2 linked regions of the Stieleria sp. JC731 genome follow. The protein of the gene in region 1 interacts with the protein of each later gene in a pairwise test. Links are inferred from orthologs where the notes say so. Each region holds a gene or a part of one and is shown on either strand. Other genes may lie near its edges. The genes, in order: LOC67_RS06905 and rsfS.

Region 1 (15,381 bases):
CACCACTTCCGCAGCACAACGCTTCGCTACCCAAAGGAGCTTGAACAGCTAATTCTTGGTAACCCCGAACCACTGCGTGACTTGATCGAGAACGGAAAGCTAAGCGTCCACGCCAAAGCAAGCGGAAAGACATTGCTGCACTTTGCCGCCGCAGCAGGTGAACTGGATTTGGTTAAGCGACTGGTCGAAATGGGCGCAGATATCGAAGCCTGTTCGGATCTTGGCTGCGAAAAAACCTCGCTCACGAAAGCTGGTCGCTACAAACTGGTCAGCATTCTTTGGGATCAGCCTGTCAAAGTTTCTAGCGATGGCAAACGCGGCATTGGGGTTTATGGACCGGTATTCGCCACCTCTCGCGGCGGCTTTGTTGCGGACGTGCTGACAGATTACACGGGTGGGACCGCTGGCTTAAATGCGTTGGACTATGCCACACGCCCACCAACGGGGAGCGGCTACCGCATGGTCTCATACCGAAAAATCAGTCCAATTACGTTCGGAATGAAAAAGCTCCCTGTCGACGAAGCGTTCGAAGAGCTTTTGAACAATCGAAAGGCGGTCGCTCAGTGGCTAATAGAACAAGGCATGCAAACGTTGGAGCAACGAGAGCAAGCTTCGAACCATGAAGGCAACTGACTCTCCTCAGCAATGAACCATCCCGACAGGTGCACAGGAACTTCCGCAGATCAAGACTTTTCAGACGCAGGTCTTGTGCACCTGCGATTCGACAAACAGACGAAATCAAGCGGCCCGTTGACGGTCTTTCTTAGACGATATCTTGTGAGTGACACCAGGCTTGGGGTTCGTCCTCAATTCAAGCAGACGGACTAACGGCACCGCTTCGCCGACATTTGGCAATGAAAACGCCCCTTCGAAGTTGACGTTTATCCCGTTTCATCATGTCGCTCAGGCGGATCGAAATGATCGGTTGGATGATGACGGTTGCCAGCCCGATAAGCAGACCTACCAATCGGATAAAGCGATACCTTTTTGACGTGTCTGGTGACCGACAATGAATGTGAAAACGTTGCGAGTACTTTTCACTTTGGCTGCCTTAGGGTTTACCCAAGCTAGCGATGCCCGAGGCCAAGAAACATTCCAATCGCCCTCACTGATTCGCCTGCAGCAACAAGTCGATGCGCAAGCGTTTGAAATCGATCAGCTGAAGCAATTGCTGAATGAACAGCAGACCGCAACATCACTTCCCTTTGGAATCTTCCCTGACGACAGTGACACCGACTGCACACCAGGAAGCATCGCCCGCATCCCCTTGGTCATCCAACAGCCGGTCGAAGTCGATTGCGATGGCTTACTCGAATCCGGACCATCGCATCAGACGATTGATTTCTATTCGGACTTCAATAAAGGGTTCACGATCGTTCCCTTTGACAAACAAGCTCATCCCTTTCAGCTAAAAATCTGCAGCTGGATTCAGTTTCGACATCATGACTTCGAACAAGACATCACCTCGTGGACCGATCAATCGGGCACAACTCGTTCGGTTCGACACCGCAACGTATTTGACATCGAGCGTGCCCGTCTTGTGTTTAAAGGATATGCCGTCGACGAGCGTTTGACCTATTTCCTGCAGCTCGATGGCGACACAGATGGTTCACACACGGTTGACTTCATGGATTATTGGTGGGGATGGCAACTGACCGAAAACTTTCGAATTCAGATGGGCAAACGCAAAGTCCCCGGAAGCCGCCAGTGGATCATGTCGGCACGACGCACTCGCTTTGCCGACCGCCCGATGGCAAACGATTTCTTTCGACCTGATCGAACCGTCGGAATCTTCGGAATCGGAACGATTGGCGAGCGCTGCCAATACCAACTGATGGCCGGAGATGGCTATCGAAATGCAAATGTACCTAACTCACGCAGTGACGATCGCTTCGCATTTGCCGCCAGTAGCTACATCGATCCTTGGGGAGACTTTGGCGGGCAACTCGTCGATTTTGATCATTCCTGCACCCCACTGGTCCGAATTGGACATTCATTCGTCTATTCAAAACAAACGTCTGACCAAAGAGGTGTGCCACTGAGTGAAGCTGATTTCGTCCGGCTTTCTGACGGAACGCGTTTGACGCAAACCGGTGCGATCGGCCCCGGGGCGACGGTATCGAATTACGACATCTACATGTATGGAATTGATGCTGCGATCAAGTACATGGGCTGGAGCTTCGATTCTGAGATATATATGCGATGGATCGAAAGCTTGACCGCTGATCAACCTTTGCCGCAAAGCAGCCTGGAACAGCATGGCTTCTACGTCGAAGGCGGTCGGTTCCTGATACCCAAACGACTCGATGCGAACCTTCGATATTCGCAGGTTAGTGGGATGTTTGGAAACGGACTCGAATATGCAGTTGGCTTCAATTGGTATCCGCTGTCTGTCCCCCAAGTCAAAGTGACGTTCGATATTACAGAGTTAGACAGCAGCCCATTGCAAAGCACACCGAGTGATATTTTGGTCGGTGACGATGGAACGTTATTCCGGACACAGTTTCAGGCGGAGTATTAGGCCACAAATTCAGTAGGTCACTTCGTAAAAAATCCTGACCTGAAATCCTCACCCGAGCCGCGCGGCACCTGGTTGTGCTGTACAACTTAGGCTTTGGAGAGGACAACGATGGCGAAGAAGAAAAAAGCGGCGGCGTCAAAAGCTTGGTTCAAACCTCGGTTCACAGGTCAACGGCTCTGCTTTACTGGCAAGCCTGGCGGCTACGGCGACTCTCGAGCGGATTTCGAATCATGGGCTCGTGATGAAGGCGCCGAGATCGAAAAGACCATCAACGATAAAGTTGACCAGCTAGTCGTGCTAGAAAAAGGCGCGACCGCCGGGACCGTCAAAAAAGCGGCTGCCCTGAATAACAAGGGCGCGGCGATCGTCACCATCAGCGAATCTGACTTTCGCGAAGCGTTCGTTCCTGACGAAGACGAAATCGTTGCACTCGTCGCCGCCGGTGACCTAGGTCGCCAGCGATTGCAGGAATTGTTTCAACGCAGCCATAGCTATTATTATGGGAAAGGCGAATCGATCGACCTGACATCGACCAATCTTCGTGGTGCAGACCTTGTCGACTTAAACCTTCGCCCAGTCAAGCTTGATGGGGCCGACTTGCGTGAGTCGCATCTCAAAACGCTCGAAACGGGTATTCTTCGCAGTGTTCGCATGGACAAAGCACATGGCGAGCACTTTCGACCATCCGGGATGACGAACTGCTCCTGCAAAGCCGCGAATCTGCCACATATGTTCGTCGGATACCAAACCTACGGCAACAAACAAGATCTCAGTGACTGTGATTTCACAGGCGCGAATCTGGACGACTCCTACTTTGGCTACGTTAAAGTCATCCGCACGACCTTCAAAAGGGCCATCCTGACGGAAGCAGACTTCCCAAGCGCCAGCCTTACCGAAGTCGACTTCACCTCGGCTGACCTCAGCCAATCCGAACTTACGAATGTCACAATCAAAGATTCAGCTTTTACCCGCGCAAAGCTGTGCCAGGTAAAGCTCTCACATTCGACGCTTACCAATGTCAATTGCCGCAATGCCGATTTTACGGGTGCCAGCCTGAACGGAACCGTCTTCAAAGACGTGGATCTGACCGGTGCAAAGTTTGGCGACACATTGTTATTTGGCACCAAGTTCGAAGGCACCACCGACATTTCGAAAGCCAAGGGACTGCAACTGCCAACGATAACCGCAGTCAAAACCGGCAAGGCATGTCGTGACCTCTCGGCGATCGTCAATAAAGCGGATGCGATTTCGATCACCGGTGCGGTTCAATTGAAAAGCGGCGTCGTTCAAATTGAAATCGACAAAGGCAATTACTATCGGTCGGACTTCGTTTCCAAATTCTCTATCGAGATCGACGGTTCGACGATTAGCGATACCACCTATCTCAAAACCTTTACGAATGCTTTGAAGCACGCGGGTGAGAACTGGGGACATGGCGAACTGAGGTTCGAAACCATCAAAGTCAAGTCTTCCAAAAGTGCTGTGAAAGGCAAAGCATTGCAGGAAGCTGTCATCGCAGCACTCGCCGAAGTGTTTGATACCGATATCCCTTCCGATGACGACCTCAAAGCAGCAAAGAAAAAGTCGCAGGCCAAGTCAGATCAGATCAAGCAGGACTTGCTCGATGAAATCCGTGGCGGCAAAGCCGGTGTCGCAGCATTCAACGCCCGCGACAATCAAGTTCTTGTCGACAAGAAACAAAACCAGCTTCGGAATGAAGACTTCTCATCGGCAAAGCTAGCCGGATTATCGGCCGAAAGCTTTGATTTTCAAGGAAGCAAATTCAATTCAGCAGCCCTACGCAAAGCAGATCTGCAGTGGGCGAAGCTGAAGAAAACCGATTTCAGTGCTGCTGACCTGCGAGATGCAAACTTGAAAGGTGCCGTCGCAACCGAAGCGACCTTCAGTCTTGCAAAACTGCAGAAAGCAAATCTCGAGTGGTGCACGCTCGACAAAGCTAACTTTGAAGGCGCCGATCTCACCGGAGCAAACTTGGCGGACGCTAGCTTGAAGGGCACTCAGTTTGCCAATGCCAAACTTAAAGATGTGACTTGGGAAGACAATGTCTTTGACGAAAAGACAGCCTTCCCCAATGGTTTTGAAATCCCTGAGACATTGAAGTTTGCCGGTATCGGCATTGACCCGCGCATTGCCGAAGCGTTGCCGTCAATCGATGAAGAAGTCATCGACTTTGATAGTTTCATGGATCGGTTGAAGCTGACGGTTGACAAATCCCGTTTGTCCAAATCCATGAAAATGCTCAAGGCGGATCGCTTTGAATTGTTTTCTGAAGTCTCCGATGAAGCATTTCGTGGTGTCGTCAAAAGCCAAACCGATGCCTCGCTCGTCTATTCATGCCAACTGACGTCGGCAGGCGAATTCACCTGTTGCACACAAAACCTAAACCCTTGCGGCGGGCTGCGTGGTGCGTTGTGCAAACACCTGTTGGTTCTAATCGTTGGCTTGACCAAAGGTGGAATGCTTGATGCAAATAAAGCGGCAACATGGGCGCATACCAGCTTGGGTAAAAAACCCGAGCTAGACAAAGACCAAATGTCGGAGGTCTTGCTAAAGTACAAAGGTGCCGAGGCGGGAGAAGTCGACTGGCGTCCGATGGAAACGATCCCCGAAGATTACTATGCGTTCTAATTGATGTCAGAAGTCGACGAAATCGTGCAAACGATCAGCCACCTCCAGCGGCTGTTCGAAGATTTGGCCATTCGCGGGTTGCGGACTTGTGGTGCCGAACACTTAACAGTTCTTCGAAATCTATGCGATGAGCTAAACGGGATCGGCGCGAAGTACCTGGGCAACAGTATCGATGAATTGATTCGATCGATCGAAAACGACGATCGTGCCGCTGCGTCAAAGCTATTGCGTGCCCAATCGACCCTTCGTACGTTCGAGCGAGTCCTTACACTACAAGTTGCTCAGCAGTTACTCGTCAGCAGCACTGTTTCAAATCAGCACTGCTAATCAGTAGCGGAGAGCAAGTCGAGTCATGAGCAAAAAGAAGAAAGGCAAAAAGCACCTCTTGTCCGGCAAGACTGTTGCCTTCTTTGGACAGTTTTCTGACTGGCCCAGATACCATGGTGGCAGCCCTTGCGAAGTTGTCAAACGCCTCGGTGCATCCGTCTGCACGGACGTCGACAGCTCATTGGACTTTCTTGTCATCGGCGACGGACGTCAAAAAGGTCGAGCAACGGCGATTCGCAAAGCGATCAAACTAAATTCCAAGGACGAAGGCAGTATCGAAATCCTTGATGAGCCTGCGTTTCGCGATCTCGTCCGCTTGGACATGGCCGAAAAACGTTTTGCATTTTGTGGCGGTTTCGATTGCTGTCCACAAGACTTCGACGCAAAGCTGCTTTCCCAGATGGTCGAAGCGGTTGGTGCGATCGTCCAGCCAGAAATCGATGAATCGCTTGACTATCTTGTCGTTGGCAACCGTCGCGCCAAAGGGAAATCCGCCGCACAGCGTGCGGCGACAGAACTTAAAGACGCAGGAGCATCGATTGCCATTATCGATGAAGAAGGATTCTTGGAACTGGTGCGACAAGAGATGCCCAAAGAATCGGACGAGATGTCCTTCCCGACGTTCGTTGGCAATCTCTACAGTGTTGTCAACGAAAAGAAGATCCAACGTGCAATGAAGATGTTGCAGTCGGAGAGCTTTCAGCTGTACTCGATCCTTGACGATCATCATCTAATCGGAGTCGTCAAAAGTCAGACGAGGGACGACATCGTCTATGTTCCGTACTTGGAAAACAATGGGCGGTACGGATGTACGACGACCGATCTGTCAGACTGCATGGGACTACAGGGAAGTCCCTGCAAACATCTTCTTGTACTGATGATCGGCTTGGTTCAAGCGGGTGAATTCGATTCAAAGTTGGCTTGGACATGGATTCGCGATGCCGGGAGACGCAGTCCCAAACGCGATCTCGAGTTCACGACAAAAATTTTGCTGCAATACAAAGGTGTCGTCGCCGGTGAAGTCGATTGGCGACCGACCGAAACGATTCCCGAAGATTACTATTCGTTGTAGCGACCGACGGAATCATGAAGCTGCCCCAAGATGATCGCCAAAAACTGCTACGACTCCTCGATGACGTAGCTAGTTCGATCGAAGAATTGCTGTTGACCGGACTGACAACGGCATCGAAGTCAACGCGTCAAACGCTTGATGTCTCGTTCCGCGAAGCGTCACGGATGCGATTGCTGCGACTGGGATCGACGCTGCGTGCTTCCAACGAAGAACTTGGCCGATTCACCGATAAAGACCCTCGTTTTTCAGCCAAACGTCTGACGTTTTTCTTGAATCGTGCCTGGATGTTGTGCCGCGGTCTTTCGCATGCTCTTGCTGAAAACGACGAAGACGAGTTTGACCGTTTACTCTGGGTACCTGCGACCGAACCGGTAAAGAAGCTGGAACTGGTCACGGTGGGTGTCTCGAAGAAAGAAGTCCAAAACGCCTACTGTGCCTTCGAGTTTCGTTTTCGAACGCTCTCCAAATCCGGCAAGCGGATCCCCAAGCATTATCGCTTAGTTTGGTCCTGCATTTTCCCAATCAAGCCCGGAACCGAGATCCCTGCCGAAGGCTTCTTGCATTTGCCCCAGCGGCAAAAGTTCAAAGCAAGCGACCTCATGGAAGGCAACAAGATCACGATTCAAAACTGTGCAGTCGCCGTTGACGATTTCGGAGGTGGACGGATCAGCCTGAACGAAAAGAGCACCGTCGAAACTGGCGAAGCATTTACCGATTGGGAGTCGCTTTTCCATTGGGATCTGGAATCAGCCATCAAACGCATTGAACAACATGAGACCAGCCCATTCGATCTAGACATCGAAATGCAAGAAGAAGTCATGTTCGATCAATGGACGATGGAAGCGAAAATCGATCAAGGTCGTGAGGGACAAAACGTCTACCCACTGTCCGCCAACGGCTTGCACCTCGACGCTGTCGTCTCGCAAGCGAACGAAGGCAAAGCCCTTCGAAAGAAACTCGATGGCTACCGAAAAAAGAAAACCAGACCAACGATCTTTGGGCTAATGCACTATGAAATGTGCCGACTGATCTTTCAACCACTCACCGTGTTCGAACCGGACGGCCCGGTCCATCTGATGATTTCTGAAGATAAAATCGATCGCGCCGCATTGCTACAAACACTGAAGTTCACTTGACGCTAGAGCCATGGCAAAGAAAAAGACTGTAAAGAAGAAGGCCGCATCACGAAGCGGTACAACACAGCCTGCGAAGTCAACCGAACAAGTTCGTGAACCTGCCGAAGTTCGCTATGCGGATCAGATCGAATCCCTCATTCAAAATGATCAGACGACACCGCCAAGGGCCTGGCGACTATCACCGCGTGCTGTCCTCGATTACATCGTTGGTGGTAAAACGCTAAAAGCGACCATCAATGGCAAGTCGCAGCAGGTCGAAATCACGCGGAAGTTCTTCGGCGACGATTCGATCGTTGAACGGGCGATCGTCACACTGGCTTCGGAAAGGGCGCTGCTTTTAGTCGGCGAGCCAGGAACCGGAAAAAGCTGGCTTTCGGAACACTTGGCTGCCGCGATCAGTGGCAATTCGACACTGACCATACAAGGGACCGCCGGAACCACCGAGGAGCATATCAAGTACTCCTGGAACATCGCACGTGTGATTGCCGAAGGCCCTACGCCCAATAACTTGATCCCATCACCGACCATGGTGGCGATGCACTCCGGCGGTTTGCTCCGTTTCGAAGAAGTCACCCGTTGTGTACCGGATGTGCAGGATTCCCTCGTTTCGATCCTTTCGGACAAAGCGATCGCGGTACCGGAATTGCCGGATGCGAATATGGTTTGGGCCAAACCCGGCTTTAACGTCATCGCAACGGCCAACTCACGTGACCAAGGTGTGAACGAATTGTCTGCGGCGCTAAAGCGTCGTTTCAATTACATCCACATTCCGATCGTCGCCGATCAGAAAACCGAAGTCGAGATCGTCCAACAGCGTTCGGCAGAATTGATTCAGCAGTACGAACTGCCCGTCCAAATCAGTCCACCCATTATCAAAATGCTGGCGACGGTCTTCCGTGAAATCCGCAACGGAAAATCATCCGAAGGTGTCAGCGTCAAACAGCCCACCACCACCCTTTCGACGGCCGAAGCGATCGGATGCGCACTTGACGCCGCATTGCACGCCAGGTTCTTTGGCTCAGGCAAAGTGAACCCCGGCGACATCGCCCGAAACATGATCGGGTCGATTGTCAAAGAAGACACCGCCGACTTAGCCGTTCTGAAGGAGTACGTCACGATCGTTGCTAAAAAACGTGCGCGTAGTGACAAGGCTTGGCAAGAATTTCATGACGCGATCGTTTCGCAGCTGAACTAATTCGCAACGCAATTTGTCTCGATCAGTTGCCTGTTTGCTCACGAGACAACCGAAACAAAGGTTTCTTATGTCGATCAGCGAATTTGAATCTGCTGCCGATCAGATCGAAGTCGATGTCCAGGCCGTAGCAAGGCTTGTCGATTCGGTACTTTCCGCAGATCTCTATTGGTTTCCGGTTCGTCACCATTCGCCATCGGTCGCGAAGCACCTGGAGATGGCGATCCATGCGCGAAAGCCAAAGTTGATCTTCATCGAAGGTCCTGCCGAAGCCAACTCGCTGATTCCTTTCATAGTCGATAGCCAATCAAAACCGCCGATCGCGATTTATTCGTCCTATCGCGATGACGATAACGTGCTCGGTTTGGCCGGAGTCGCTAGCCCGGCCGAGGACATCCCGCCTCGGTTTTCGTGCTGGTACCCGCTGCTCAGCTATTCGCCCGAGTACGTCGCGATGTTGGCCGCGAAAAAGGTCGGTGCTGAAGTCCGCTTCATGGACCTGCCACACCATGCATTGTTGACTCCAGCGGATCAATTCATTGAACATCCGCAGGAACCTGTCGAACAAGAAGCTGACGAATCAAAGCCAGTGATTCCAAAGCAGGTGATCCAACGGGAAGACGAAAGCCTCTTTGTCGAAAGCAGCTTCTATCAGCAACTCGCAAAAGCGGCGGGCTACAAAACATGGGCCGAAGCCTGGGATACGCTATTCGAATCGCGTGATTGGAAAGATGACGTCGAAGCGTTCCGACTTGAGATGGCGACGTTTTGTGCAGCCGTGCGATCGACGACGAGTCCCGATCGCATCGCCACGGACGGAACCTTGCCACGCGAACGATTCATGATGCAAACGATTCGTGAAACCTTAAAAAGCCAAAAGCTGAAACCTCGCGACGCGATGGTGGTCTGTGGTGGATTCCACCTTTTCCTCGACCAAAATGATGATCAACCACCACCGGTCCAACCCGAAGGCACTCTTTACAGCACAGTCGTTCCATATTCGTTTTTTCGTGTATCCGAATTGTCCGGATACGCCGCAGGCAACCGAGCACCCCAGTTTTATCAGTCGATGTGGGAACTGACGAAGTCGGAACAACTCGATGACCTGCTTGCACAGTATGTCGTCGCGGTCCTCAACCGGGCTCGCCGCAGTGGCGAAAGCGTTTCTTCGGCCGACGCAATTTCGGTAAGCCAGCATGCGCGGATGCTGGCACAGCTTCGCGGCCGTCCAGTTCCCATTCTCGATGACATCCAAGACGCATTGGTGACGTGTTGTTGCAAAGGCAATCCGCAAGATGAAGGGACGCAGCTTTTAAAGGCGATCGACTTCGTCAACATCGGAACCAAGGTTGGGCGGGTCACGGCAAAGCTAGGTCGATTGCCGATCGTCAATGACTTTTACAGTCAGATCGATGACCTGCAGCTCGACGAAGTGATGGGAAAAGAGAAACAGCTCACCGTTTCGCTGGATAAACGTGACAAGCAAGACGAACGACGAAGTGTATTGCTGCATCGACTGTGTTTTCTAGAGATCCCACTTGTCAAACAGATCGATGCCCCGAATACGGAATTTGCGACAGGCACACTTTTTAAAGAAAGGTGGTCGCTGAAATGGAATCCAAAGGTCGAACCGACGTTGGTCGAACAAAACCTTTATGGAGATTCGATCGAAGCGGCCGTATTGGCGAAATTGCATGAAGAAGTCGCACGCGATGAAGGCCATGCGGGGCGAACTTGTGGCCATCTCCGTCGATCGATCGAGATGGATTTACCCAACTTGGTCGCTGAAGTGCAGGTCGCTTGCGGTGACGCAATCGATTCGGATTCTCGCTTTGTTTCGTTGACAACGGCGCTCGGCCACCTGCTTGTCATTGATCGCTTTGCAACCTATCGAAACCTCCGACGTGATGAACTGCAGGAACTGATAGTCCTGGCATTTGACCGTGCTTGCTTCTCAATCACGGACGTCTGCAACGTTCCGGAAGATCAACAACCACCAGTCATTGATGCGTTGCTCTCGTTAGCCGACATCATGCTGAAGAGCGAAGGAGATCAATTCAGTCGTGATCTTTTCGCAGAAAACGTCCGCAGTGCCGCAGAAGAATCGACGGTCCCATTCTTAAGAGGTGCCTTTCTGGGGATGCTGACGGAGATCCGTTCGCTACCCGCCCAAGAACTCGCCAATGAGATTTCTGCGTACGCCTCAGCGGCCCCTGAGCAGATGATACACGCAGGCGACTTCCTTGACGGAGTGATGAGTGTTTCTCGGACTTCGATCATGCTCGGCGCGGACTCGTTGGTTTCTTCGATAGACGACTTGCTAAAAGCCGCTGACTGGGACACGTTCTTGATCATGATTCCAAAAATGCGTGCCGCATTCGAAAGACTGCATCCGGCACAGACCGACACATTGGCGCTTCGCGTCGCCACCTCCTACGGACTCGCCGAAGAAGCATCTTCGTTGACGGAACTGAACACTTCGCTCGAAGCGGCGGCGTTGATCGCAAGCATCGATTCCGAGGTAGCAAAGATCATGACCCGTTGGAACTTCTAAGCATCGGAATTGGAGCACTGAAATTTCAATGAGTATCAACCCAGACGATCACCATACGCTGGCACGTTGGCGGCTCGTACTCGGACGCGCCGCCGAGTCTCATTCGATCACGTGCGAGGGAGACGATCAGTGCGCGAGGATTGAGCAGCTTGTCGGTTTTCTATTTGACGAGCCTTCAGATCCTGCTCAATCCCGCGGTCGTTCAAAGACTCGGCAGGGAGGACTCGGCAAAGGCCGTGCTTTGACCGTTCCCGAATGGGTCGACCACGTCGCCGAACTGTTTCCCCACAGTGCAAAAGAGATCCTTGAAAAAGAGTTGGTACAACGACGTGGGATCTCAGAACTACTCGATCAACCAAAACTATTGGAAAAGATCGAACCGAATATGGAACTGGTTAAAACGCTGCTCACTCACAAAGATCTACTAAACCCCAAAACTCGGATCCTAGCTAGGAAGATTATCGACAAGGTTGTCCAAGAGCTTAAAGAGAAGATGAAGGTTCAAGTCGAGGCGGCGATTACCGGAGCGATACGTCGCGACAAGCATTCGCCACGTCGTGTTTTTCGCAACCTCGATTTGCCAATGACGCTGCGGCGAAACCTAAAGAACTACGATTCGAAAAGCGGACGACTACTTGTCGACCAACTCTTTTTCTTTGCTGCGGAACGCAACAAACGCCCATGGCACATTATCGTGACCGTCGACCAGTCGGGATCGATGTTGGACTCCGCAATTTTCTCTGCCGTGATGGCTTCTATCTTTGCCGAATTACCCGCCGTGAAAACCTCGTTGGTGCTATTTGACACCGACATTGTGGATCTGTCTGACCAAGTCGGTCAGCCCGTTGACGTTTTACTTTCGATTCAACTTGGCGGCGGTACTGACATCACACAAGCCTTGCAGTATTCGCACCAACTGGTTCGTGAACCGGCAAAATCAATTGTCGTTCTGATTACAGATTTTTACGAAGGTCGCGCAGAGAATGACCTTGTCCGACAAACCCGGGCGATGGCCGATTCGGGTATCCGTATGATCGGTCTGGGAGCATTGGGCTATAACGCGCGACCGGAATACAACCGTTCAACGGCACGCAAATGCCGCAAGGCAGGGATGGACATCCTCTCGTGCACGCCAGAGAAGCTGGCCGAATGCATGGGGCAGATCATCCGAAGCTGACTGCGAATCGAAGAAATCGCAATCGACATTAACCAGTGTAGTGGATCTTGTTAAAGATCCTGCAGAAGCTAATCCATCATTCCAGGATCTTTAACAAAATCCACTACGCCAAGATCCGCCTTGCATCTATTTTGCGATCGACTTGTTTGCAGACGATCAGTTTCGCATCTTAATAAAGCCGGATGCGAACTTTCCGGCCGCTTCAAAGACTTCCACAGGAATAACAGCGTTCGCTTCGACTTGCCCAGACTTGATTTCAACGGTCCAACCCACCGGTGGAGTCGCAGGAAACTCTGGCAACTGAAATCCCTGGGGTGAGATTTCGCTGATAAGTTGGCTGGCGAAGGTTGCCGTGCCAGACGGACTCCAGTAGCCAACAAATTGTGGGCTTGAAGGCAACATTGCGGAGGTCGTTTTGATGTATTCACTTTCGGATAGCGATGCACTCTTCCCATCCGATTCCCATGCAGCAACCAGCATGTCGGGACTTGTGTAGCCAATCAAAACTGTTTTGGCATCCACCGCCCCGGCATACATCACCAGTTCATTCGCGCCGAACATCTTGACCATCATCGCGTTCACCATCGCTTTTTGCTCAGGCGGAACTTGTGTCATCTGATCGAATGGCATTGTGATTTTCAGAGCACGATGGCCTTGTAGTGTTACCTCTTCGACATTGATTCCATCCAGAAATGGAATGTCCGCACCCTCCATCTTGGCTTCCAATTCGTTCCAGTAGCTCACGTAGTCATCGAGATACTGATTCGCATCAGGCACAACCATTGTGACCGCCGCTTTTCCGTAGACGGGCGTTCCTGGTTCACCAACACCCAACACAAACGCCATCCCGTCAAAACTCTTGAAATACTTTTTGGACAGCTCGATCATTTGGTCGATCTGCGTGGGCGTCATGTTGTAGACCTGCGGCATCGAACGCATCATCACAGCTGACAGATCCAGCATTTTCTTGAACCCGCCTTCGGGAATCGTCGCCCCAACGGCAACGACGAATGGACCATCTGGAATCCCTGGCAACAGATCTTTTCGACTGTCCGGAATGTCTTTCAGCAACGATGCAAATTGACTGGTAGGCTTCACCCAAAGATTCTTCGTCACACGAAGTGAACTCGACTCATCAATGCGAAGCGTAACCGAGAAGGCATCGAGTTCTTCACGCATGTAGGTAAACATGTTGTCATACATGCGCAACCCGGCCAACGCAGGATTGTCTTCACCAGCTTGCTCCGCAAAGACTCGCATCATTTCACGCAGACCTTGCTGCGCGGCAACCGTGACTTCCTCTAAACCGTGCGTTGTCATCAACAGCGCGATGTCATACTCATTTTCAGGTTGTGCGATTTCGCTACCGGAGGAAACTTCGTACTTCAGTACCTTCTCTAATGCGAACCGGTCTTCGGTCTGAGCGACAATCGCATGCGTTCCCTTCTTGGCTAGGCATAGCTTTTTGCCATTGAAGAGCCCTTCCGTGATCCCTGATTCGTTGGAAGCATTTTCGAGCTGCCCTTTCAGTCCGTCGTAGTCATTTACTGGAACAACTACAACGATTGAGACATGTCGTTCATCCGGGTTCTCCGCTGGCAAGAATGCCACCACAGTGGTTCCCGTCGTATCCAACGTTTTCGCGACATCGGGTTGTGTTGCCATCATGCCTAGGAAACTTGGGATCGGCAGCTGCATACGCTGTCCCAAAGTTTGAATTTTTGAATCCAAAGCCTGTGCATCAGACACGGCAATGTATCCGTAGGCATCGCCAGGAATCTGTTTCGTAATCTCCGCAGCATCGAGGGATGCCGACGCCATGAGGCAAAGCAGCGAAGCAAAGCATACGCCTCTCATAGTTTTTCTCCAAAGCATGGTGGTGGGGGAGGGATCATCAAGTTTACAGCACCCCGCTAGCTGCCAGGTATGTATGGACCCCAGATGGACATTCATGAAAGGCCGAAACGGCAGCCCCGCCGATCGCAAATTCCAGTCATTTTTCGCATCTTTGATGCCCTAACAGCCTGTCAATTCTCCATTGGCGCCCTTCACTGCCTCTGAAGGCAGCTTTCTTTTTCGCTGGTATTGTGGTCCTCCAAGGCGACTTTCAGAGAGATCAACCGACATAGCAGACGCGAGCGTCGATATTTGACGTCGCATTGCCGATCCCAGCAAAACTTTCTTGTCAGGGAATGATGGCGGTCTGTAAGAACCCATGAACATTCCGGTAGATGCCTTTGCGTCTCTTCATCCTTACTCAGCCCCTCAACACATCACGACGGTTAATGAATCGCGATAAATTCAGCTCGATCGGACTCCTCGTACTTCGCCTTGCCTTCGGTTGCTTTATGCTCGTCCATGGATGGCAAAAGCTTTCCGGCTTCAGCGAAATGTCCGGTGGCTTTCCTGATCCACTTGGTGTGGGAAATCAGCTGAGCTTGGTCATGGCCATCGGTGCCGAGTTCGGGTGTTCTCTTTTGTTGCTGGTCGGGCTTGGAACACGCCTGGCGGTGATCCCCTTGGGCTTCACGATGATTATCGCGTTGTTCGTCGTCCATGGGGCGGATCCGTGGCAAAAGAAAGAGCTTGCCGCATGCTACCTAGCCGTCTACATCACACTCTTCCTAACTGGTCCGGGACCACTCTCGATCGATGATCTGATCCGACGCCGACGTACTGCGACGAAAAGCAGTTAGAATTGCCGAAGTAAGATGCTCACGTTTGGCCGAATCACCTTTGGACCTTCGTGCCAT
Region 2 (15,395 bases), on another replicon or contig:
GGCTAATCCAAAAATCGCGTTGGAACGAAGCGTTTGTGAAATGAGGCTAATGCAATGAGATCGCTTCTTGCAGTGGGCGAAGAACGTTGCCGACCAAGAACTCGTCAATCAGGTCTCGGCCGAGGGCAGCCAATCGTGAAAACTCGGTATGAAACGCCTCATTGGGACCGAGGCTATCGAAACGGCGCACGGTCATGTAGACGCTTAATTGGTCTTCGCTGTATTCACCTGTTCTGACTTGATAGGCTGTCGTGCGTGATTCGAAACTGACGCGGCACTGTGTTCGACATTCCTCATCCAGAGAAAACTGAATCGAAGGCTCGTTGGAGAGAACCTTGCCGTACGGTTGGCTGATCAGTTTTTCTAGCGCCGGTGCCACGCCGATCGCTTGAGTAAGAATCTCGTTATGGTTGCCGCGATACCCAAAGTCGAAGCCGAACATCACGCTCAACGATTCACAGTCCAGCGGAGTAATCGATAACTCGTATGGCACCAATTCCAAGATGGTGCGATGCAGTTCGAACGCGGACTCGATCGACTCGGGGTTGACCGTTCCACTGTTCAGTCGGCGTGGTTCGGACGAAACCCAGCGATAGGCACCACGTTCTTTTTCTTCTTCGAGAACGTATTCGGACTTTTCCCGAGAATAGAAGTTTGCCATCTCGGGAAATCGGCGGCGGACCTGTTCAAAAAAGTGCAACACGGATTCACGGTTCTGTGGCAAATCCAATTCGGTAGCCAAGTTCATGTTGATGTAAAAGTCATCGCTGAACATGCCGTAATCACTCATAAGCAAACATTTGTCCTTGGGGGCAATTCCGATAGTTGGAATCGGTTCCAGGTGAATTGTTGGGGGAAAGGGCGATTGCCGATCGACACTTTGGCTATTTGGCAATCGCAGTATTACATCGCGAGCAAAGCACCGTTTGGCAAATCACCATTGATGAAGGCACGGTGTAGCAACGCGAGGCACTCTGCTACTTCGCAAACACTTTGATGTCATCGAATGCATCCAAGTCGTCGAATGATCCAACTCCAATCCGCCCATTGGAGAACGTTTTGTCGACAACTTGCATGTGTGGTTTTTCCATGTCGTCGAAATAGATGCTGATTTCGCCCGTTTCGACGTCACGGATCAGTTTGACTTGGTGCCACTGGTCGTCCCATGGTGTGCGTTTCTCATTTTTAGTCAAAGGCGCTCGGGGAGCTTCGTTGACGATCATGATTTGACCACTCGCAGGGTCCGGCTTTGCCCCGAGGTGTACATAGTAAAAATGCTGGTCGTCTTTGTAGTTGAAGAAGACACAGCAGTCGCGGTGGTTCCCGGTGTCTTTGGTGCTTTTAACTCGGAAGGTGAGTTCAAAACTTCCCAGTGAAAGATCCTTGATCAGCGCCACGTGATGAGGGCTACGAACCGGTGGCTTGTATTCACTTTCACGAGCGGTGATCTCAATCGCCATGGAGCCGTGCTGAGCGTTGTGGTTCCACGTTTTGGGGTCGAGAAACTCCCAACGTGATGTCCCGGACTCGAAATCCTCGCTGAACTTTTCAGTCAACGCCTTGTCTGGTGACTGACCATACAAAGACGTGTGGGGGGCGAGGGTGGGGAAAAGCAATGCGACCACATAGCCGAACTTGGCCACGGATCGAAAATGTAGTTGTGAGACCATGGCTCTGTTTGGACGAGGGGATCGGTCGTTCAGTGGTTCGCGGTTATGCGGTGTTCGCACCACCGGTTCTGCCAACAGAAGCAAACGTCATGGCGAAAAAAACAGCGGTGTCCCGCGAAACCCGTTCGGCAGTGCCCAACGTGACCGGGTCACGTAGTATAGACCAGCTCGCGCACGCGAACCATGAGCCAACGCCCGTGGTAAACGAGGGATTTTGAGGCTTCATCGGAGGTCCAGGTGCTTCGTTCGATATGAAAATACGGGTTCGGGTCATCAGCCGAGGGGCGTTCGCCCCGGTTATTGCGCTGGAACCGTGGCTAACGCCATACGCTAATCCTGAAATCGAGTTTGAACGAAGCACTAGCCATCCTGAGGTACCGTTTCGGCCGGCCACACGACTTTGATTATTGGGCTTTTTCGTATACTTTCGCTGGAACACATCGCCAATTTGCACGGATCGGTCAATGAACACGCTTGCGACGGACACCACGAAGTTACTCGGACGATTCGGACTGCGTGAATTTCGCAAAGGACAATCGGAAGTCATCGAGGCGGTCGCCGACGGACACGACGTGATGTGTGTGATGCCAACTGGCGGTGGGAAAAGTCTGTGCTATCAGCTTCCTTCGTTGGCTCGCGACGGAGTCACGATCGTTGTTTCGCCCCTGATCGCACTGATGAAAGACCAGGTCGACGGTTTACGACAACTGGGAATCCCCGCCGATCTGATCAATTCGACGCTCGACCTGCGACAACAGCAGGATGTCATGGACTCGATGAAACGAGGTGAGCTGAAACTCGTTTACATCGCTCCGGAAAGATTGCGCAACGGTCAGTTTGTAGAAACGCTTGGGCATTGCAATGTCAGCCTGCTAGCGATCGACGAGGCCCACTGTGTAAGCGAATGGGGGCACGATTTTCGACCGGACTATGCGCGTTTGGGGAAGATGCGCAAAAAGTACCTGGGGAATGTTCAGACGATCGCTCTGACGGCGACAGCGACGGAAGCTGTGCGAGAAGATATTTGCTCGATTTTGGAGTTAGAGTCTCCAAAAATTTTCGTCAAAGGGTTCGCCAGGACCAACCTGTTTCTCGAAGTCCAGCAGAGCAAAGGTGAAGCTGAGAAACAGGAGCAGCTGCTGAAGTTCATCAAGTCGCAATCCGGTACCGGAATCATCTATGCGGCGACACGACGCAACTGCGAATCTGTTGGTGAGTGGCTGCCTGAAAAGTTACGTCGTCCGGTAGGCGTCTACCATGGCGGTATGGAATCCGAGCAGAGGCGGATCATTCAGGAAAAGTTTATGGCTGGCGATTTGGCTGCCATCGTCGCGACCAACGCGTTTGGCATGGGGATCGACAAGGCGGACATTCGATACGTCGTCCACTACAACATGCCGGGCACGCTAGAAGCCTATTATCAGGAAGCCGGTCGTGCAGGACGCGACGGTCTGGAAAGTGCCTGCAAGCTGTTGTTTTCCTACAGCGACCGATACACGCAAGAATACTTTATCGAGAACCGGTATCCGTCCAAAGAGATCGTTCAAAAGGTCTACGAATACCTTTTGTCACGTCCCGAAGATCCGATCGAACTGACATTGGAACAGGTCCGCGATGCGGTTGGGGCAGAAAGCGCTGAATCGGTTGGCATGTCGGAGTCTCTGCTTGCGAAAGCCGGTGTGCTGCGGCGATTGGATAGCAGTCAGAATCAATTGATGCTGCGAATCGACAGTCAAACGCCCACGATGCTTGACTACCTTCCACGCGAAGCCAAGACGCGGCGGAAAGTGATGAAAGCCATCGAGCAATTCGTTGGCAAACGTCGATTCGAAGACGTCTTTGTTCGGCCGGATCGTTTGATGAAGCAGGCCGACGTCAGCCGTGACCAGTTGATGCGAACGTTGCGTGAGCTGAAACGTATGAAGGGATTTGATTATGTGCCTCCATTCCGAGGCCGTGCGGTCCATTTCATCCAGCGTGACGTGCCCTTCGAGATGGTCAAAATCGACTTCGAAGAATTGGCTCGCCGGAAAGCGGCTGAGTATGGAAAGCTGGACGCCGTGATCGGATTTGCCCGCAGCGGAGGCTGCCGCCAACGTGTGATCCTGGATTACTTTGGCGACCCAGACAGCAAGAATTGTGGCAAATGTGATCGTTGCTGTGTCGGCCAATCGCAGGCTTCCGGCAAAACACTGCAAGTCGACGATGCTGACGCCAAGGCGATCTTGTGCGGTGTCCGTGTGATTCTAAGTGGTTTTACCCGAATGCACGGTCGCTTTGGCAAAACGATGATCGCGCAGATGCTGTGCGGTTCGCAGAACAAAAAGATGGCTCAGTGGAAACTGAACCGGCTGAGCACCTATGGCATGCTTTCAGAAATGAAGCAAAGCCAATTGTGCAAGGTGATCGACGCTTTGATCGAACATGGAATGGCGGTTCAACGAGAGGTGGACCAGCGACGCCCGACAGTTGAAATCAGCGATTTCGGCAAGGAAGTGATGCACCTACGCACCGCGTTGCCCCCTTCGTTTTTTGCATCGCTGAGCAAAAGCCTGGCGAAGTCCTTGGTGATCGCTTCACGACATATCGAAGCTGCTGATGTTGGTGAGCCAAGCGATTCAGCCAGTGCTTTGGAGTCAGCCAGTGCTTTGGATACAAGCGATGCCGAGTTTGATGACACCGACGATGCTGCTACTGAGCCCAGCAGCGCTGATGCAAGTGAAACAACTGTGCCAGAGACGAATTCGGCCGCAAGTCCGGCTACCAATATTGACGAAGCCGGTGAGCCTGCTGTGTCTAGCGGGATCAGTATTTCGCTTGATGATCTGACAAGTCCGGAGCAGAAGCTTTCCCAGGTGGTCGCCGATGCGCTGAAGCGATGGCGTCGCCGAACGTCAGCCGCGTTAGGGTTGCCAGCGTTCCGTGTATTGAGCAACGCGACGGTGCAACGCCTTTCGGAAATTCGTCCGGCATCGAGCAGCGAACTCGAAGAGATCTCCGGCATCGGGCCTTCGACGATGGAGCAACACGGTTACGACATCCTTGAAGTGATTCGTTCGAGCGAAAGCGAACATCTGTCTTTGCAGCCGGAGCAAGGTGATGATCCCGTGGCGACGGGTCGTGAATCGTCGGGAGCCGCTGCTGGCATCGTCGACCGTTTAAAGTCTGAGTCGGAAGTGGAAGAGCATCATCCGGTCAGTCGTGCTGAACCAGCGGATAGCAGCGTGGCGACTGGCGCCCAGTCATTATTGGAGCAGCCATCATTGGAGCAGACATCAATCGAGAACGTGAGTGATCGAGATGCCTACTGGACTTGGCGTCTGTTCACCGAAGGGTTCAGTTTTGACGAGGTGTGCGAGATTCGTCACTTGGGGAGGGCCGATGTCGACACACATTTGTCACAAGCGGAATCTGCCGGGCGTCGAGTGCTGCCAAATTGGCGTCTGTGAGCCGGATTCGGTTTTTCGTCGAAATTGATACAATCGTAACGTCACTCGTTGAATCACGACGGAATGTGCCCCCAACAGTAGCTGACCCCTGCGGAACCCCGACCCATGTTTTGACACGCCGTTAAACTGGCACTAGGCGGTAATCGTGTTTGAGCGTTGGAAAATGGCATCGGGTTTGCTGACCCGAACCAAGTCCGCAAGGTCTGCCACGAATGTCCGTTGGAGTCTGTCCGTCGGAGTCGTTCGTTGCTCGACACAAAGCCTGATGAACCGGAACAAAGATCAAAGGATCAATACCGCTTCAGCAGGTTGGACGTGACCGCCCGCTAGGATCTTCACAAACGTTCCGATCAATGCAAGGTCGCATTCGGGGCTCGAACAGTGTTAGCGGCATCATCTGTACTACTTAAAATCTGCGTCCGCTACGGAACGCATCGCACTTAAAACAAATCACTTATGGAAAATCGTCGCGAAGAACCGGAAGCAAAAAGCGATCCACCACGTCGAAACAGCGGTTTGTTGATCGCGTTGGTGATCTTGGCGGCTTTCGCGATCCTGTTTTGGAGAACCGAGGACAACGGGTCTCGGGTTAAATACAGCTTCTTTCGGAACGAACTGCTAACCAAGCGTAACGTCGAGTCCGTCAGCATCGGCGCTGGGCGCGTCTACGGTACGTTTAAAACCGAACCGACCGCACCGCCCGTGATCAAAGACGGTCGCGAAGTCTACGAAAAGGATGACGACGGCAACCCGGTTAAGCTGCAAAAGAAGTTCTTTGTCAATCGGTCGCTCGATTCCGAATCGGCTGCCCGTCTCGAAGAAGACTTGGCGAAGGCAAATGTTCCATTCGAATATCGTGATCGCGACAACTCGCGAGAGATGTTCCAGCTGCTGATCTTCGTCGGATTGCCCATCTTACTGCTGCTGTTTGTCTTCATGATGATCCGTCGAACACGGAACGACATCATGGGCGGTGGCTTTCTGTCGGGGTTCGGCAAAAGTCCGGCGAAACGATTTGAAGCCAACGAAAGGACCGTTACGTTCAGCGATGTCGCCGGATTGGAAGGCGTGAAGGCTGACCTGCAAGAGATCGTCGACTATCTAAAAACGCCCGATAAGTTCCAAAAGCTGGGTGGGCGAGTTCCCAAAGGCGTCTTGCTGAACGGACCTCCCGGAACCGGTAAGACTCTGTTGGCTCGTGCTGTGGCTGGTGAAGCCGAAGTGCCGTTTTATTCGGTCAACGGTAGCGAGTTCATTCAGATGTTCGTCGGCGTCGGTGCCAGCCGTGTTCGTGACTTGTTCCAAACGGCAAAGCAAAACAGTCCAGGCATTATTTTCATCGACGAAATCGACGCGGTCGGGCGCCAGCGTGGTGCCGGGCTTGGCGGTGGCCATGATGAGCGTGAGCAAACGTTGAATCAGATTCTCGGCGAAATGGATGGGTTCACGCCTAGCCAAGCTGTCATTGTGATTGCCGCGACCAACCGGCCTGACGTTTTGGACCCCGCACTTTTGCGTCCAGGGCGATTTGACCGTCACATCACCGTGAACCGTCCGACCATGAAGGGCCGTGAAGAGATTTTCAAAGTTCACGTCCGTGACGTCCCGCTTGCCGACGATGTCAAACTGGATCGTCTGGCTGCCGGCACGATTGGTCTGACCGGTGCCGATATTCAGAACATGGTCAACGAAGCAGCTCTGTGGGCCGCTCGTAATGACAAGAAAGAAGTCGATATGGATGACTTCGACTACGCCCGTGACAAAATCCTGATGGGAGCCAAACGCGAAGAAGTTTTGCGTGGCATCGAAAAGGAAAAAACGGCGTACCACGAGGCCGGGCATACACTGACCGCGTGGCACCTCGACGGCGCTCACACTGTTCACAAAGTCACCATCGTTCCGCGTGGTCGAGCACTCGGGGTGACGCAGTATGTGCCAAACGAAGACCGACTAAACGTCAGCAAGAAAGAACTTGAGCACCAGCTGATCGTTCTTTTGGGAGGCCGCGCGGCCGAAAAGATCATCTACGACGAACCAACTGTCGGTGCAGAAAACGACATCGAACGCGCCACCGGCATCGCTCGGCGAATGGTGACCACGTGGGGGATGAGTCCTAAGCTTGGTCCCGTTTGCTACAAAACGAGCGACGAAGATCCGTTCTTGGGCCGCGAAATGCACCAGCAGCGGCAGTTCAGCGAGCATACGCAGGAACTGATCGACGAAGAGGTGTCGCGAATTTTGTTGGAGGCCGATCAGCGTGCCGAGCAACTGCTTCGCGAGCATCGTTCCGATTTGGACAAAATTGCGCAAGAGTTGGTCGAGCAAGAGGAGCTGGACGAAGAGCAGATCACAACTTTGATCGGCGAATCGATCCAGCGGAAAATGAAGTCGCAAGACTGCGAACCCGAAGGTGTGGTTTCATCGCCCGAAGTCAATGACGCGGGAATTTCCAACCCGGTGATCAACCGCGACGAATGAGTGACACCCAGCCGGTAAAGTCCGATGTCGCTTCGGCTGCTAAGAAAGCGGTCAAGCTTGGGTTTGGACGATCGACACACGTTTTGGTGATCTGCATGGATCGCAAAACCGGGAAATGTTGCAAGGGCGATGCGATGAATGAGGCGTGGAAGCACCTCAAGTCGCGTTGCAAAGAATTGCGGAAGAAAGGGCAGTCACCGGTTTTGCGCATCAAGTCAGCTTGCCTGGATATCTGCAAGGCTGGGCCGATCATCGGCGTGTTGCCCGATGATGTCTGGTACGGCTTCTGTACTCCGAAAGTGATTGATCGCATCTTTGACGAGCATCTTGCTCAGGGGCAGGTGGTCAAAGAGTTTGTTATCGCTTCGAAGGCGGTTTCAAATTAGGCAGTTTGGCATCAACGCGGGGCATCAATCATTGGTGCCTAGGCTCGCAAGGCCGATGGCAGCGAAGCGATTGCTTTCGATGCTTTGACACATTCACGAGTCGTTTGCGCATCAAAAACCGCCGTGCAGTCAGGGCTGCACGACGGAGTGTTTGGTGTCCGGATTGGTTGCTAGCTCGATTAGCCAGCCATTCGGGAAATGCGGTTGCCCGGTTGCGCGATTTCGTTCGCGTTGGGCTGATAGCGATATTGCATAAGGTAGGCGTCTTCGACGGTGTCGTCGTAAAAATCACGTAGGACACTGATCGCTCGGAATCCGAGGGACTTGAAGAACAGTTGTGCTTCAAGATTGGTTTCGCGTACTTCGAGCATGATTCGGTTACGTCGCTCGTGAGAGAGCTTTCCGAATAGCTTGCTGCACATTGCGTTTCCGACACCATCACGTCGGTGGTCGGGGTGAACCGCAAAGTTCAGGATGTGCAGCCGGTTCTTGTGCAATTCGTAGATCATGAATCCTACGATTTCATCATCCTTTTCGGCGACCATGCCAATGCAGTTTCGTTGGCGAAGGCAGCGAATAAAGTCATCTTCGTTCCAAGCGAATTCGAAGCATGCTTTTTCAATACCGAGGACTGATGGCATATCGCGGCGAATCATCCAACGAATATGTACACAGACCGGGGTTTCTTTGGCTTGTTTCACTTCTGGTCTCCTTTCCAGCGAGACGATTACCCCGGCCAGCGCTCCGAAATGCGCGGGGAATCGAATTTAATCCGTCAACCAAACCAGCAAATCGTCCCGTTCATCGTGCCGTTTGCCGTTCTCACGGGAAAATAGCAGACGGTCCAGAGTGAACCAATACGGATTAGGCTTACTTTCCTGGCTGACCGAGATCAGTCGTCGTCGGTGGAATTCTGTCACGTCGTTTCGTACGGTGGTCAGGTGTAATCGACCGACTGGTCCGTACGAGCGTCGCTCATGTGGGGCGGTGTTATTCAACTGGCATGTCGATTTGCCGCCAAGTGAAAAATGAGTTGAAAACAGGAAAAGATTTCGTCAACTCAACGCAGCTTGCCAAAGCCCTAAAGCCGGGTTCTGGATGAAGTAGTAATCGCTGCCGTCGACATCTTTGTGCCATCCATCGGTCAGTTTCGAAGGGTTGTAGCGGGCCATCAATTCGTTGATGTCGCCAGGGGTATATCCGACGGAACTGATTTCATCGGCGGTCAGTTTTCCTGCCGCGTAAACGACTTCAAAACGGTTTTCCGAGGAACCGTGAACCAAGTGGGCTGCGGCGGATGGGTTGGCCGCGAGATCTTCGTTCGTTTCGACCAGACCGACGATTTCGCTTTTGGTCAGGTAACCATAACGACGGATCAGTCGGTCAATTTCGTGGTCCTCGCCAAATTCTTCGACCGCTGGGCCAAGTATGGTCAGCCGACCGCCGTCTGCGATCGCTAGCCTTGTCCGGTAGATCGCCTTGTTACCCAGCCAGGTGCTTTTAAATTCACTCGGATCGAGATAGGCGACAATGTGCTCAGGTGGCTTTTCGAGGTGTGTGATGTTGACCTGATGCGATAACTCGGCAGCTTTGAAGAAAGTTTCGTGATCGTCGCCAATATAAAGGCCGCGAGTGTGCAGGCTGCCGTCTGGCATTTGCTGGATGACCGTCAGTGCGTACAGCAACGGCAGTTCCTTGCAGAACTGGTCCTGAGCGTAGTTAAGGATCTGGCGAAGCGGTGTGTTGGCTCGCCCCAGTGTTTGTTCGATACCGTAGACGGCACTTAAGTAATGACTTTCGTTGATCCCTTCGGCGCCGCCGGTGCCAACGAAAATGTTCTTGTTGTAGTTCGCCATCCCGATGACTTCGTGAGGAACGACCTGACCGATCGAAAAGATCAAGTCGTGTCCACCGTCACGCAGCAATTTATTGACCTGAGCTTGCCAGGGTCGGTTGTACAGCCCGTCGGTTACTTTTGCGACGTACTCAGCAGGGACCGTCCCCAGCGTTACGACATCGTCACGCCAGCGGTGAGGACGAAACAGGTCCAGCGGTACCCCAGGAAACATGTGTGACAGCTGTTCCGGCTTCATCGGGCTGTGTGTTCCCAAGGCCGGCATGATGTCCTTGATCGCATCGCCGAGCATCTCGTAGCACAGCGAGGTGATCTCACCGGCGCGGCTGAAAAATCGCGTATGGTCGGGCGGCAGCAGCAAAGCTTTCTTGGGGGCACCGATTTTTTCAAACGTTTCGCGCAAGGCTTCGCGAAGGTCGTCACTGGTCAACGAGGTCGACGCACTGCCGGTTTCAAAATAAGTCGTCATTAGGCGAGGTGGGGAAGGGCTGCGGAAGCGGATAGGGCAATGGAAAGGATAAGAACACAGCAATGTAGCAGCCAGTAGGGATCCGGTACCGCGAGCCGGCATGGTCCTTTGGCAACTCCGCGTGATTGAGATCTGCCCTGGGAGTTGGACTCTGGTGATATTGGCCTCTGGGAGTTCGATTGACTTTGTCAGGGCAGGTTTGCTACCCCAGGGGCTGGAATCTTCCTCGGAACCTATGGCAATCTCGGATGAAAAGCTCTGTTACAAGCCCGATGCAACGATTAATTGCGGTCCTCGCCGTGATCGGTTTGGTTGTTTCAGCTTCCCAGCGGACGCTCGCCCAAGAACCGGAAATTCCGTTGTGGCAGATGGGCATTGCAACCTTTCCCGGTAAAGCCCCAGCGACGGAGGGAGCCACGTTGTCCGGTAGTGTTCAGGCACCGCCAACCGATGTACCGACAACCGCCGTTCCGTCATCCGAAGTCGCGACCGTCAGTGCAAATCTTCCGGTACCGATTCCCGAGTCGATGATGGATTTGCCATTGGTCGATCCAGGAAACTTGGTCGCAGATGGGCCGGCCTCGGAGTTGCCGATCGGCAGTGCGATCGAATCAGGGCAGACCGCGGAGGAAATGCCTTTGGCGGAAGAGTCGATGTCGTGGTACCAGGTTCCCTGGCAATGGGTGACACAAGGTTGGGTCAATCATGCCGAATTTGGGCTCGATGGTAGCAGCGGTAACTCTAAAACGTTGGCGTTGCAAACGGGTCTGGAAATGAAACGCAAGACGGATCAATACACATTGGCTTTGGATTTCGACTATCGCAAAGCGACCAATCGTGGCGTCACAACAGAAGACAACGGACGCTACAACTTGGATTATGATCGGATGTTTAAAAGTTCGCGTTGGTCAGCGTTTGGCAAGTTCGGCGCGGAGTGGGATCAGTTCAAAGCGTTCGATCTGCGTCTGAATATGAACGGCGGTGTGGGCTATTACTTTTTACGGAGTGATTCGGCCACCTTTGCGACTCGGTTTGGTGCCGGTGCGTCGAAGGAGTTCGGTGCCCCGGATGATGATTGGAAGCCGGAAGCTGTCTTTGGGACCGAGGGTGAGTTTCAAGTCAACAAACGCAACAAGATCAAAGGCAAGCTTGAATATTTTCCTGCTTGGGAAGATTTCTCCGACTATCGGTTGGTCGCCGATGCGGCATGGGAGATCTTGCTGGATGAGGCTGAGAACTTGTCATTGAAACTTGCCGTCACCGATCGCTACGACAGCACCCCTCAGGGGGCTCGTCCCAATGACGTCTACTATTCGATGCTGTTGTTGATCAAGTTTTAACAGCGAGCCTTGTTGAAGCTTTGACGATTGAAATAGAAAAGGCCAACACCAGTTTCTGAAAACTTGTGTTGGCCTTTCGCGTTAGTTTCTGATCAGCAGCTACTCGGGGCTAGATCAATTCAGTTTCGCCCGGCACGGCAAAGCTTGGCTCAGGAAGCTCGCTGTCGTAGCTGAGGTTTTCTGGGAACAGGCTGAGCTTGGATTCTTCGGTCAAGAATTTCCAGTCGACCTTCTTCCCGGTGTAGGCTGCGATTCGTCCAAGGACCGCGGTCATTGAGCTGTCGGCGGTTTCTTTTAGTTCGACGATTGGCTCGCCGGCTCGGATCGAATCGACAAGGTCTTTGTGTTCTTGGCGATAGGCATCTTGGATGTTGCCTTTCATCGACCAGATTTCATTGCCGTCTTTGTCATAGATCATCGCCCCGCCGTTGCTGCCGAGGATCGTAGCGGTACCGTTGGATCCGAAGATGCGGTTACCGACTTCGGACTGTGTTCCGCGGATTTGGCGACACATGAACGAGACTTGTCGGTCGCCTGAGTAGGTGTAGTCGACGGACATGTTGTCCCACATCTCGCTGTCGTCGGGGCGAGTGAATCGTCCGCCACCGGCGTAGGCCGATTCCGGTGGTCCACCCATGACCCAGTTCATCACGTCGACGTTGTGAACGGCTTGCTCGGCAATCTGATCGCCAGACAACCAAATAAAGTGCATCCAGTTGTAGATCTGATACTGGGCATCAGTCATGCCTTCCTTGCGTGGGCGATACCAGATGCCGGTGCTGCAATAGCGGGCGGTCATGTTGATAACGTCGCCGATCGCACCTTCATGGATTCGTTGGATCGCTTCGACGTAATTGGTTTGACGTCGATACTGAGTCCCGGTGACGATTGCGGTTCCTGATTCCTTGGCCAAGTTATGGGCTACCAAGCAAGTTCGGTAACCTTCTGGGTCAACACAAGATGGCTTTTCCGCGAAAACGTGTTTGCCTGCTTGGACTGCCTCAAGGACGTAGTAGGGGCGAAAGCCAGGAGGTGTTGTCATCAACACCAAGTCGATTCCGGGATCATCAAGGATGCGTTTATAGGCATCTAGCCCGACGTAGTTCTTGCTGGAACTGACATCGACTTTTTCACCAAAGGTTTTAGCAAGACGCGGCAAGATGCCTTCGTGCTTTGCCGGATCGATATCCGCAGTGGCGACAAGTTTGATGTTGTCGTTGATCGTCATCGTGTCGTTGAGCGCACCGCTACCACGACCACCAAGCCCAACGATCCCAATTCGCAACATTTCTGTGTTTGCCGCGGCTGGTTCTGCTGAGTGGACCGCCGGGGCATGAAGTGCAGTGGCGCCGATACCGGAGGCGACAGCCGAACCTTTTACCAAGAATTCGCGTCGAGTAGGCGAGTTGTTGGTGTCAGGCGTCGGTTTGTTTGACGGTTCAAAGCGATCTTGCATTGCGAGAGATTCCTAGGCAGTGAAATTGGCGGGAATTGGTGTGGTTAATACAGGCTCACACCAGATCGTAAATGGAGGGAGGAACTCGCATTCTACTCCGCTGCGCCAGTAGCGTGTACGACAACTTGGGCCGTCAGAACCCAACAATCGGTTCTTTGTCAGTGAGCGGTAATCACACCCCGTGGGCAGCTATTGCGCTCGCGAAATCATCAGCTGATCCGGTGATGCTATTGGCGAATGATCCCACAGAGTGGTGTGGATTGGGCAAAGGTTGCGCTGCTGCGAAGCGACATTGGCCATGGTCATCAGCCAGCGAGCGACCTGGTCGAATCGATCACCTTTCGTGTGTGTGGTAGCAGATCCACCGATCCAGTGGGGGAAACGCCTCAATTGGCCTGTCGGAAAACTCTGGCGAAACTACATTGGTGCGTTCGCAAATCGGCCGTATGAAAAATGACGCGAGTCCGCCGCTGCCAGTCGAGTGAAGAAGTCGAGGTGTAGGTCAGTCCAGCTGTGCGAGCCGTCGTTTCCCCTTAATGACACCGGCCATAAAACTGATAAACTTTTGAAATGACAGAACAACAACCAACCAAATCAACCAATCCGATGGTCGCCCCTTCGCGAGCCATCCGTCCTCGCGGTATCGAATACAGCCGCAAACTTGCTGCTGCCGCAGCCACTGTCGCGCTCGATAACAAGGCGCAGGACGTTACTGTGATCGATGTCTGTGGCCAATCTGCCGAGTTTGACTTGTTTGTCATCGCGACCGGCCAGAGTCGTCGTCAATTGCACGCGATCAGCGAACAAATCGATGATGCCCTGGAAAAGGGGCTCGGTGATAAACGCTATGGGATCGAAGGCTATGACGAGAGCCATTGGATCGTTCTGGACTATGGCAGTGTTGTCATTCACCTATTCGACGAAGAGACTCGCGAGTTCTACGACTTGGAATCCCTGTGGGCGGACGGAACGCCGATCCCACTAGCAGACCTTGGCGTCAAAGCTGATCAGTAGGTCAGTGCCCTAGCGCCCCGATCACTCGAGCGTCGATCAACCCTTTTATCGCGACCGGGATCTGGGTCGCTAATGGTTTTCTGGACTAACGATGCACATTCCCCAATTGCTTTCTCAGCGTTTCGCAGACGCCATCTCTCAATGCCCCTTCGCTGACAAAATTGATGACGTTCAGCGTTTTTCGGGGATGATTCGAATCGCGGGGAATCCCAAGTTTGGTGACTACCAAGCCAACTTTGCGATGCCGATCAGCAAGCTCGTCGGTGGATTGAATCCGCGTGACGTTGCGCAGCAAATTGTCGACTTGGTCAAGATTGATGACCTTTGCGATCCACCCGAGGTTGCCGGCCCAGGTTTTATCAACCTGAAGTTGCGCGATGACTATATCGCCGCGAAGATGACGTCGATGCTGGACGACCCACGATGCTTGGTCGATTCGGTCGAGGATCCTAAGAAGATCCTAATTGACTATTCGTCACCCAACGTTGCCAAGCCGATGCACGTCGGGCACATCCGAACCACGGTAATTGGTGACTGCCTTGCCAAGACGCTTTCGTTCATCGGGCATGAGGTCATCACGGACAATCACTTGGGTGACTGGGGCACACAGTTCGGGATGATCATCTATGGCTACAAGCACTTCGGCGATCCCGATGTGGTTGCCGCCGATCCGGTGCCTGAACTTGCAAAGCTGTATCGGTTGGTCCATCAGCTGATGTCGTACCACAAGGCCGTCGATTCCCTCCCGCGACTGCGTGAGCAGATTGATGCGTTTGGTCAGCAGGTAGATGAAGCAAAATCCAAAGCCGCTTCGGCGGAAGGCAAGGAAGCGAAGAAACTGCGTAAGCTTGCCGATTCGTTGGGCAAGAAGATCTCGGCATGCAAGGAAAGTTTGACGAAAGCTGAGGCGACGATTCAAGAGATCGAGTCAGACCCCGATGCGAAGAAACGCGCCGACCAGCATGCGCAAATCGCGACGGCAGTATTGGAAGAAACATCCAAGTTGCACGCCGGTGATGAAGAGAATAAGCGACTTTGGGAGCAGTTCCTGCCGTACTGTAAGGACGAGATCAATCGTGTTTACAAGCGTTTGAATGTCAGCTTTGACCACACACTTGGTGAGTCGTTCTATCACCCAATGTTGCGGGCCACGGTCGATGATTTGCAAGATCGAGGGTTGGCCAAGGAAAGTGACGGCGCGATCTGTGTCTTCTTGGATCAGTTCGACGCACCGATGATCATTCAAAAACGCGACGGAGCGTTTTTGTATGCGACCAC

What was found.
Region 2: the proteins of LOC67_RS06905 (region 1) and rsfS interact in binary tests that used the Escherichia coli proteins (3 or more experiments, as listed by UniProt). The link is inferred for Stieleria sp. JC731 from one-to-one orthologs.

Annotation. Positions count from the first base shown.
Region 1 is NZ_JAJKFQ010000002.1:290,395-305,775, forward strand. What follows is about bases 6,829-9,807. They hold LOC67_RS06905 (ATP-binding protein), read left to right. Parts: upstream 6,829-7,715; coding sequence 7,716-8,900; downstream 8,901-9,807. Other genes in these bases: LOC67_RS06900 (hypothetical protein), read left to right, coding at 6,829-7,705; LOC67_RS06910 (DUF5682 family protein), read left to right, coding at 8,968-9,807. In the rest of the region: ankyrin repeat domain-containing protein, read left to right, coding at 1-633; porin, read left to right, coding at 1,010-2,521; pentapeptide repeat-containing protein, read left to right, coding at 2,630-5,170; hypothetical protein, read left to right, coding at 5,174-5,497; hypothetical protein, read left to right, coding at 5,523-6,569; more of hypothetical protein, read left to right, coding at 6,584-6,828; more of DUF5682 family protein, read left to right, coding at 9,808-11,451; VWA domain-containing protein, read left to right, coding at 11,480-12,628; hypothetical protein, read right to left, coding at 12,785-14,485; DoxX family protein, read left to right, coding at 14,914-15,324.
Region 2 is NZ_JAJKFQ010000005.1:1,041,632-1,057,026, forward strand. Bases 12,403-15,395 are described here. They hold rsfS (ribosome silencing factor), read left to right. Parts: upstream 12,403-13,673; coding sequence 13,674-14,117; downstream 14,118-15,395. Other genes in these bases: LOC67_RS14870 (Gfo/Idh/MocA family oxidoreductase), read right to left, coding at 12,403-13,103; argS (arginine--tRNA ligase), read left to right, coding at 14,209-15,395. Outside these bases: hypothetical protein, read right to left, coding at 47-790; hypothetical protein, read right to left, coding at 978-1,670; ATP-dependent DNA helicase RecQ, read left to right, coding at 2,135-5,119; ATP-dependent zinc metalloprotease FtsH, read left to right, coding at 5,576-7,597; (2Fe-2S) ferredoxin domain-containing protein, read left to right, coding at 7,594-7,983; rimI (ribosomal protein S18-alanine N-acetyltransferase), read right to left, coding at 8,163-8,639; lactate racemase domain-containing protein, read right to left, coding at 9,039-10,307; DUF481 domain-containing protein, read left to right, coding at 10,556-11,647; more of Gfo/Idh/MocA family oxidoreductase, read right to left, coding at 11,757-12,402. UniProt on the Escherichia coli protein: Functions as a ribosomal silencing factor. Interacts with ribosomal protein uL14 (rplN), blocking formation of intersubunit bridge B8.